Regions from separate parts of the Microbulbifer sp. JSM ZJ756 genome, predicted to be linked through region 2. Evidence: predicted binding sites of a transcription regulator. Region 2 holds the regulator's gene; the other holds the start of a gene.
What was found. The regulator LexA, encoded in region 2, represses DNA repair genes until DNA is damaged. The targets are predictions, from matches to a motif close to ACTGTNTNTANANACAGT.
Positions count from the first base shown of each region.

Region 1: a site for LexA is predicted at 2,474-2,491, ahead of imuA (translesion DNA synthesis-associated protein ImuA). Genes of this name have one in related genera too.

Region 1 covers NZ_JBISER010000009.1:133,912-138,119, reverse strand. The annotation lists gene ACH6CX_RS14860 (Y-family DNA polymerase) at 104-1,606, opposite strand; gene imuA (translesion DNA synthesis-associated protein ImuA) at 1,705-2,412, opposite strand; gene dcd (dCTP deaminase) at 2,741-3,310, shown strand; gene ACH6CX_RS14845 (NAD(P)/FAD-dependent oxidoreductase) at 3,376-4,208, shown strand, end outside.
Region 2 covers NZ_JBISER010000001.1:497,918-502,125, reverse strand. The annotation lists gene topA (type I DNA topoisomerase) at 1-450, shown strand, start outside; gene ACH6CX_RS02200 (DUF6586 family protein) at 456-953, shown strand; gene ACH6CX_RS02195 (hypothetical protein) at 1,116-1,370, shown strand; gene lexA (transcriptional repressor LexA) at 1,712-2,317, opposite strand; gene ACH6CX_RS02185 (TIGR00730 family Rossman fold protein) at 2,493-3,134, shown strand; gene ACH6CX_RS02180 (DUF6763 family protein) at 3,144-3,464, opposite strand; gene ACH6CX_RS02175 (TetR/AcrR family transcriptional regulator) at 3,599-4,208, shown strand, end outside.

The DNA of each region.
Region 1 (4,208 bases), on a different contig from region 2:
GGATTCTGTCGGACGTTCGTCGAGCGCCAGCTCTACGCTCCACCGAGCGTGATGACTATTCCTGAGCGGGGTCAGGCTTGGAGCCGGCAGGTTTATACCTGGGTCACGCGTAAACCCCATGCAGGTACCAGGCCTCCGAGGTCAGGTCCTGGAAGACCCAGTAGAGTGCACCTTCGTCACCGCGGGCAATGTAGTAATCGCGGGCGTGGCGGCGGTGTTGCCACCAGTAGCCATCAATGCGTTCCGGGCCCTGCAGCAGGCGCAATTCACCGCGGTAAAACAGGCGCTGGTTGCGGCAATGGATGCGATCGGGACGCGGCAGCAGCCAGTTGGGGCGCGGTGCATTCACCGGTTGCAACTGGTGGCCGCGTTTGCGGCTGTTCAGCACCAGGTTGTCGGCACTCTGCCATGCCTGCTCCGGCAGGTGACTCTCCTTCAGGGTGACGCCTGACAGTGACTGGTGGCCCAGCCGCGCCTTGAGCTTGTCGATTAGCTGGTGGCTGCGCTGCACGCGGCTGGCTTCCCCGAACAGGTCATCGTCCACCGAATCCTGGCCCAGCGGTTGCAGCCTGTCGCAGGTCAGGCCGATTGCTTGTACAGGTTGCTCGAGGGTGAGCCGCTCGAGTTGCAGCTTTGTCAGGGCGATCAGGCGCTGGGGATCCAGTTGCGGTCGCGAGATTTCCACACTGAGCACCTTGCAACCCTGTTGCCCGAAATCCAGTTTCCAGCGCAGCTGCTGGCTGTAGAGCTGTCGCCGCTGCAATTGCTGGCACAGCTCGCGGACCAGCCGGCTGGCGGGAAACAGCAGCTGCTCGCTGTTATCCAGCGGGCTGGGAAAAAACAGCTCACTGTGGAACTCCGGCGGTGGCTGGTAACAGGGGACCGGGTCATGGCGGGTGCCGTTGAGGCGCGCCAGGTAATTGACAAAGTCGCGCCCGAAGCGGGTCCCCACCTCAGACAATGGTATGGCCAGTAACTGGCTGACCCGCTTGATACCGCAGGCATAGAGTTTGGCTATGGTCTTGTGGTCGCAGTCCAGCAGTTTGCCGGGGGCAAAGCTGATCCACTGGCGCCATTGCTGGGGAGAGGGCGGTGCCTTGGCCCCGGCCAGCCACTGCCTGTGCTCTTCCAGCTGGCTCAGCATATGGGCAGCACTGGGGCTGTGCCCCAGGCCCATAAAGGCACTGATATGCATCTGTTGCAGTTCGCTGCGCAACTGCTGCAGGAGCGGCTCCAGTCCGCCATTGGCTTTCAGGCAGCCGCTCAGTTCCAGGTAAAGGCAGGCGAAGCTGCCATCATCGCTGTGCGGGGATGCCGCGCGGGGGGAAACCACCGGGGTGAAGCTGTAACCCCACTGGGCCAGTTCCTGCAGTAGCTGTGATTCGCGCTCGGTATCCCGGGGAAGGAGTTCCAGGTCCGCGCACAGCGCACAGGCAGTGGCAATGGTCAGTCCGCCGGTGACAGCGCGCTCGCGGGCACTGCTGTTGACGTCCACCACCTGCTCTTTCTCCACAACCGCGCGGGGAGAGCCATCAGGCCCTGCTTGCTGGGCGCGGGTCAGTGCCTCTAACGGCAGGTTGGGGAACTGTATGCAGAGCCAGAGCATTGTATTTTCCCTGTCGTGTCTTACCGCATTGGTTATTCAGAGAGTTTTTTCGCGGCCATGGGCCGCTCCTGCAGAGAGCTTTATACTCTTCCCGGCAATCAGTGCAGTGGCCCGTCGCGGCGGGTCAGGTCCGCGGCCCGGGCCAGGTGCAGCTGCTGTCCCGAGCGGCCGCCCAGCTGTTTGATCAGCTTCAGGGCCAGCTGGTCGCCGTCGCTTGCGAGCTGCAGCCGCAGGCTGGCCGGTGAGGGGCTGCTGGCACAGGATTGCGGGCGGAAGTGGAAGTGCAGGCATTCCCCATCCCGTGCGGCCACCTGCAGCCGGCGCAGGTCCCTGTCCGCGGGCGGCTGTCGTTCCTGCCAGCTGAGCAGGGCGCCGCAGCAGCCAGACTGCAGTGTTTGTTCCATGGCCCAGAGAGTGTCGCGCGGTCCCCGGGGATGCAGGATCAACAGCTTTTCCAGTTGCACCCCGGCACTGGCCAGCGCCGGGGCATAGGGGATATGGGGCGGGTTGACCAGCACGACCATCTGCTCCTGGCGGGTGAGTTCCGCCAGTGCCGGTAGCAACAGGCTGAGCTCGCCGATACCGGACTGGTCCACCAGCAGTTCGGTGGTGGCGCCACGGGGCCAGCCGTGTCCGGCCAGCAGGGCATCGAGCCCGCTGTAGCCGGTGGCGATGCCGTTACGCCGGCGGTGATGCTCATTGGCCGCCTGCCAGATATCCGCCCGCGCCAGCAGCTGGTCCAGGCGTTGCTGCTTGAGCTGATCAGTTAACTGCTTGTTTTGTATAAGGTTTTCGGCACTGCTCACGATATCTGCCCTCGCGATCTGGTCCCTTTGGGAGTTGTTTCTGTATATCTGTACAGTATGTACTGTTGATTTATACAGTAGTCGGGCTGCCCCAACAAGGGTATGGGGCTTGATCGGGCATGGATTTCCACCAGTTCCATCAACAGGTCCGGTGCTGACGGGGAAGGTGCGGTGTGGGCGGGACTTACCCCGGGACAGGCAAAGGCGGCATTCCGGTGCCAGCCAGTCGCGATTGACACTTTTTTGCACAGTTCAAACCGGCTATGATTCCGCCTCTTTACAGACCTGCACAACGACAAGCACAGCCGATTCAAATGAGGGGGGCGGAGTGAGTATCAAATCCGATAAGTGGATTCGCCGGATGGCCGAGCAGAATGGCATGATCGAGCCGTTCGAGGCGAGCCAGGTACGCCACAATGGCAGCGGTGAACGCCTGATTTCCTACGGTACCTCCAGCTATGGCTACGACGTGCGCTGTGCCCCGGAATTCAAGATCTTTACCAATGTGCACTCCGCCACGGTGGATCCGAAGACCTTCGACGAGAACAGCTTTGTCGACGTGGTGGGCGATTCCTGCGTGATCCCGCCCAACTCCTTTGCCCTGGCGCGTACAGTCGAGTATTTCCGCATCCCGCGCTCGGTGCTGACCATCTGCCTGGGCAAGTCCACCTATGCGCGCTGCGGCATCATCGTCAATGTGACGCCGCTGGAGCCGGAGTGGGAAGGGCATGTGACCCTGGAGTTCTCCAACACCACCAACCTGCCGGCGAAGATCTACGCCCACGAGGGTGTGGCCCAGATGCTGTTCTTCGAGTCCGACGAGGTCTGCGATGTGTCCTACAAGGATCGCGGCGGCAAGTACCAGGGCCAGCGCGGCGTAACCCTGCCGCGGGCCTGATGGCCTGATGGCCTGCTCCTGCGCCGGGTGCCCGCCGTGCCCGGTCCCTTCAGCTTCCCCACCCCATGAGTGAAGCCAGTCCCAACCCACTGCCCGAACAGGTCGATGTACTGGTGATTGGTGCCGGTGCAGCCGGTCTTATGTGTGCGGCAGTGGCTGGCCAGCGTGGCCGCAGCGTGCTGGTAGTCGATCACGCAAACAAGGTGGGCAAGAAGATCCTGATGTCCGGTGGCGGACGCTGCAATTTCACCAACCTGTACACCGCGCCGGAAAACTTCTACAGCCGCAACCCGCATTTCTGCAAGTCGGCACTGGCCCGTTATACCCAGTGGGACTTTATCGCGCTGGTGGAGAAGCACGGGATCCCCTATCACGAGAAAACCCTGGGTCAGCTGTTCTGCGATAACAGGTCCCGGGATATCGTTGACTTGCTGCTGGCGGAGTGCCGTGAGGCCCAGGCGCAGATTCGCACCCGCTGTAGCATTGAAAGTATTGAGCCGGTGAATACTGGCTACCGGGTGAATACCAGCCTTGGCACAGTGCAATGCGAATCCCTGGTGGTTGCCACCGGCGGCCTGTCGATTCCAACCATGGGGGCCACCGGGTTTGGCTACGACATCGCCCGGCAGTTCGGCCTCAGTATCGTGCCCACTCGCGCCGCCCTGGTGCCCTTTACCCAGCACAAGCGCCAGCTGCAGCGGCAGGAAGACCTGCCCGGCAGTGCCCTGGCGGTGACCGCAAGCTGCGGCAACGGCAGTTTCCATGAGCAGATGCTGTTTACCCACCGCGGGCTGAGTGGCCCGGCCGTGCTGCAGATCTCCAGCCACTGGCGGGAGGGCGAGGCCGTCAGCTTTGACCTGGCCCCGGACCGGGAGCTGGCGCACTGGCTGAATGAGCA
Region 2 (4,208 bases):
AAGCTGCTCAAGAATGGACAGCCTGCACCGCCCAAAATGGATCCGGTGCCCATGCCTGAACTGCCCTGCCAGAAGGTGGAAGACCACTATATCCTGCGCGACGGTGCCTCGGGGCTTTTCCTTGCTGCCAGCCAGTTCCCCAAGAACCGCGAGACGCGGGCACCGCTGGTCAAAGAGGTGTTGCCGCACAAGGATGAGATCGATCCCAAGTACAGTTACCTGTTCTCGGCGCCCACCGAGGACGACCAGGGCCGCGATACGGTAATTCGCTTCAGTCGCAAGACCCAGGAGCAGTACGTACAGTCCGAGGAAGACGGCAAGGCCACCGGCTGGCGCGCGTTCTATCGCGATGGCAAGTGGCAGGTGGAAGCGACCAAGAAGGCGGCGACCAAGAAAGCGGCGACCAAACGCAAGCCGGCACGCAAGAAAGCCGCCGCCAAGGACAAGTAGGGTCTATGGCCAACCCCTACACCGGCAGCGTGGCCGCGGCATTGCGCAAAAGCCAGCTACTGCTTGAGTCCGCTCCCGCAGGGGGGCTGCACCAGGCTGCCGTGCAGGATGCCGTGGTGTTGCAACTGTGGCTGGCATACCGGGCGTTCCTGTGTGAGCTGGCGCACCAGCTGCAACTGGGCAGCCAGCCGGAGTCGCCGGGGCAGCTCGCCCGTGATGCTGCCTCCCGCGGTATGTCGTCTTCCGAGGCGGCCGAACTGGAGGCCCTGGCAGGGGACCCGGAGAGCTGGCTGGCGGGTATAGAAGCGGCCTGGCTGGGGTTATGGCAATTCTCCGGTAGCCGCGCCTCGCAAGGCAATGGAGCGGGCTCCCCGGCGCAGGTAATTCCCCTTCGCGACCTTTCACGGCAATCTGCCGCCCCTGACCTGGATGCCCTGCGGAACTGGCGGGAGTCGATGGTGGAGCTAATCCGGCGCCAGCGAGCGCATATGGAAGAGTATTAGCGGCCAACCCGGGGGCCGCGATCCAGCAACTGCCTGCTGCGCTCCGGCTGCAGCAGCCCTGGCCGCCCCAGGCCCGCGGGGCAGTCCGGAGCCTCCCGTACACTGATTCTACCTCCTTCCCTGTGTTACACTGCGCAAAACTTGATGTTGCAGGAGAAGCGAATGTCCTCCGAAACTTTTGAAATTATCGAACTCGCCAACGGCGATGTCGCCCTGCGCCGTGCCGGGGAGAAGGAGGATCCGCTGGTGCGTATTCATTTTTCGGACGCCAGCTCTGAATTCTTGCGCGAGCACAAGATTGCAGTGGCCCGTGCCATGTTGGAAGCCGGCATCGACGCCGTGCAGAATATTGATGAGATTGCGGCCGAATACCTCGAGGAAGAGGAATTGGAGCCTGTTAACCACACAATCCACTGATCCCCTCGCCGGGGCCGGCCAGCGGTGCGGCAACACAGCCGATGCTGCTGCTGGTCGCCCATCCAATACCCTCCAGCCCCTCACTGGGCCCACCTGATACCCATCTCGAACCGGCTGTTGAACTGTGCCAGGCCGCCGCGCCGTCCTGCCCGGGCGCACGCCAGGGGCGCAGACGCGTGTGCGTGGCTGATGCTGGTGACAGTTACGGACGGCGGCAGGTACCCGCGGGACTATACGAAACCCGCGGAATAGTGCGAAGGCGTGGGTTGCTGAGAAGATAGGGGGTTAGGCCCTGCCCAACTGGGAGGGCAGGGGGTTCGTCGTTACAGAGTGTGCCCGGGTCAGGGACTCTGCCGGATCACGCCCACGGCCAGGCCCTCAATGACAAAGTGCTTGTCGCGCATATCTACCTGAATTACATCGAATTCCTCGTTCTCCGGCAGCAGTTGCACGGTTGCCTGGTTGCCCTTGCGGCGGAAGCGCTTGACGGTTACCTCGTCCTCAATCCGGGCGACAACGATCTGCCCATTGCGTACCTGGTCAGTGCGCTGCACGGCCAGCAGGTCGCCGTCGAGAATTCCCGCATCCCGCATACTCATTCCGTGGACGCGCAGCAGGTAATCTGCCGGCGGGTGGAAGAAGTCTGTGGGCAGGTCACAGTAATCCTCGATATTTTCCTCGGCGAGTATCGGGTTACCCGCTGCTACACGACCGACGATCGGCAACCCCGGGTGATAATCGGGTATACGGATTCCGCGGGAGGCTCCCGCCACCATTTCGATGGCACCCTTGCGGGCCAGCGCCTTGAGGTGTTCTTCGGCGGCATTGGGGGATCGGAACCCCAGCTGCCGGGCAATTTCCGCGCGGGTAGGGGGATAGCCGGTTTCATCGAGGTAGGTCTTGATCAGCTCGAGTACCTGGGATTGGCGGGCCGTGAGATTGGTCATAGATTCACCTGGTCGTGTGTCTGTATTTTTATACAGTTGCTGTGATTATATACAGATTTACCCCCGGCGCAAATTCACAGCGCTGTCGTCACATACTGCTACATTGGAGGGAGAGACAGGGAAGAACCGACAAAATAACAAGCGTTGAGAAACGCGACAGAACAGGGAAAGTGGAATGTTAGATGCCAAGATGCCCGAGGCCTGGCGCGTCCTGCGTATCCAGTCCGAGCTGGTGGATGGAATAGAGCGCCTGATTGCGCTGACTGGTGCGGTGACCGTATTTGGCAGCGCGCGGTTTACCGAAGAAAGCCCGGAATATAAACAGGGAGTACGGCTCGGGGAGCTGTTGGCTGCGGAGGGAATCTCGGTAATCACCGGCGGCGGGCCGGGATTGATGGAAGCCTGCAATCGCGGGGCACACCCGCAGCCGGGGGCATCCATCGGCCTCAATATTGAATTGCCGTTCGAGCAGACGGCCAACCCATACCAGGATATCAGCCTCCACTTTCGCTACTTTTTTGTGCGCAAGTTCATGTTCGTAAAGCACGCCGTGGGGTTTGTCGGCTTGCCAGGCGGATACGGCACGCTGGACGAGCTCTTCGAGGCCCTGACCCTGGTGCAGACGCAGAAAGTCCTTCATTTCCCGATTGTTCTGGTAGGGCGCCGCTACTGGGCGGGCCTGCGCGACTGGCTGGTGGATACGGTACTGCAGAGCAAATGTATCGACGCATCCGACCTGGACCTCTTCCATGTTGTCGATACCGTCGATGAGGCGGCAGAAATTATTATCGACTACATCCGCGAGCGCGAGCAGTAGTCATTCGCTTCAGAGGGATTCATCGGTACCGCTGAAGCTCTCTCCCTCCAGGTAATCCAGCGGGTTTTGCTCTTCGGGTATGCCGGGATCGCTGGAGCTGGGGCTGTGCTCCCGTGCGGTCATGCCATAGGCGATATTGGCGTCTTCGGGTGGAGGAGCCGGAGCCAGCGGCAATACCTGCCATTGCTCCATGTCCAGCTCATCGAGGGTGCCGTCGAGGTACTGGATTTCGATTGTCCTGTGCAGGTCGTCGAGGGCGACCACCTCGAACAGTTGTCCGCTCTCCAGCATCTCGAACCAGTTGCCTATGTCAGGGTGGCTATGTGCCATGATCCTTGTCCCCTTGCGTTTGACTTCCAATCTAATGTCTGCCTGCCGCCTTCAGTACCCGCGATTTTTCGGATACAAGTGTGCTAATCTCAGCCAGATCAAAACAAGTGTTTAAATTGTTGGTTTGAATTTGTATGACCCAGACAGATACGGTCAGTCGGATTCTGGATGCCGCAGAGGTACTGTTTGCCGAACGTGGCTTCACGGAGACCTCACTGCGCACCATTACCAGTACCGCCGGGGTCAATCTCGCAGCGGTAAATTATCATTTCGGGTCAAAAAAAGAACTGATCCAGGCGGTGTTTGAGCGTTTTTTGACGCCCTTTACAGAGACCCTGGCCGCAGACCTGGACCGGCGGGTGGCTGCAGGCGAAAAGCTGGAAGTGGAGGAGCTGTTGGGTAGCCTCTTCCGCGGCGGTGTGGCGAGCCTGGCGGCGGAGGGGCGTGATCCCCAGCGGTTCATGCGCCTGCTGGGCATGGCCTATACCCAACACCAGGGCCACCTGCGTCGCTATATCGTGTCCCGCTATGGCGAGAGCTATCGTCGTTTCGCCGGCCTGCTGAGCCAGGCATTGCCGGGAATCGACCCGGTCACTTTCTACTGGCGGCTCTATTTTATGCTGGGGGCGACGATCTTTACCCTTTCGAGCTTTGATGCCATCGACGCTATCCTCAGGGAGGATTTCGACGCGCAAAGCAGCCTGCCGGAAACACTCGACCGCCTCGTGCCCGCAGCTGCGGCCA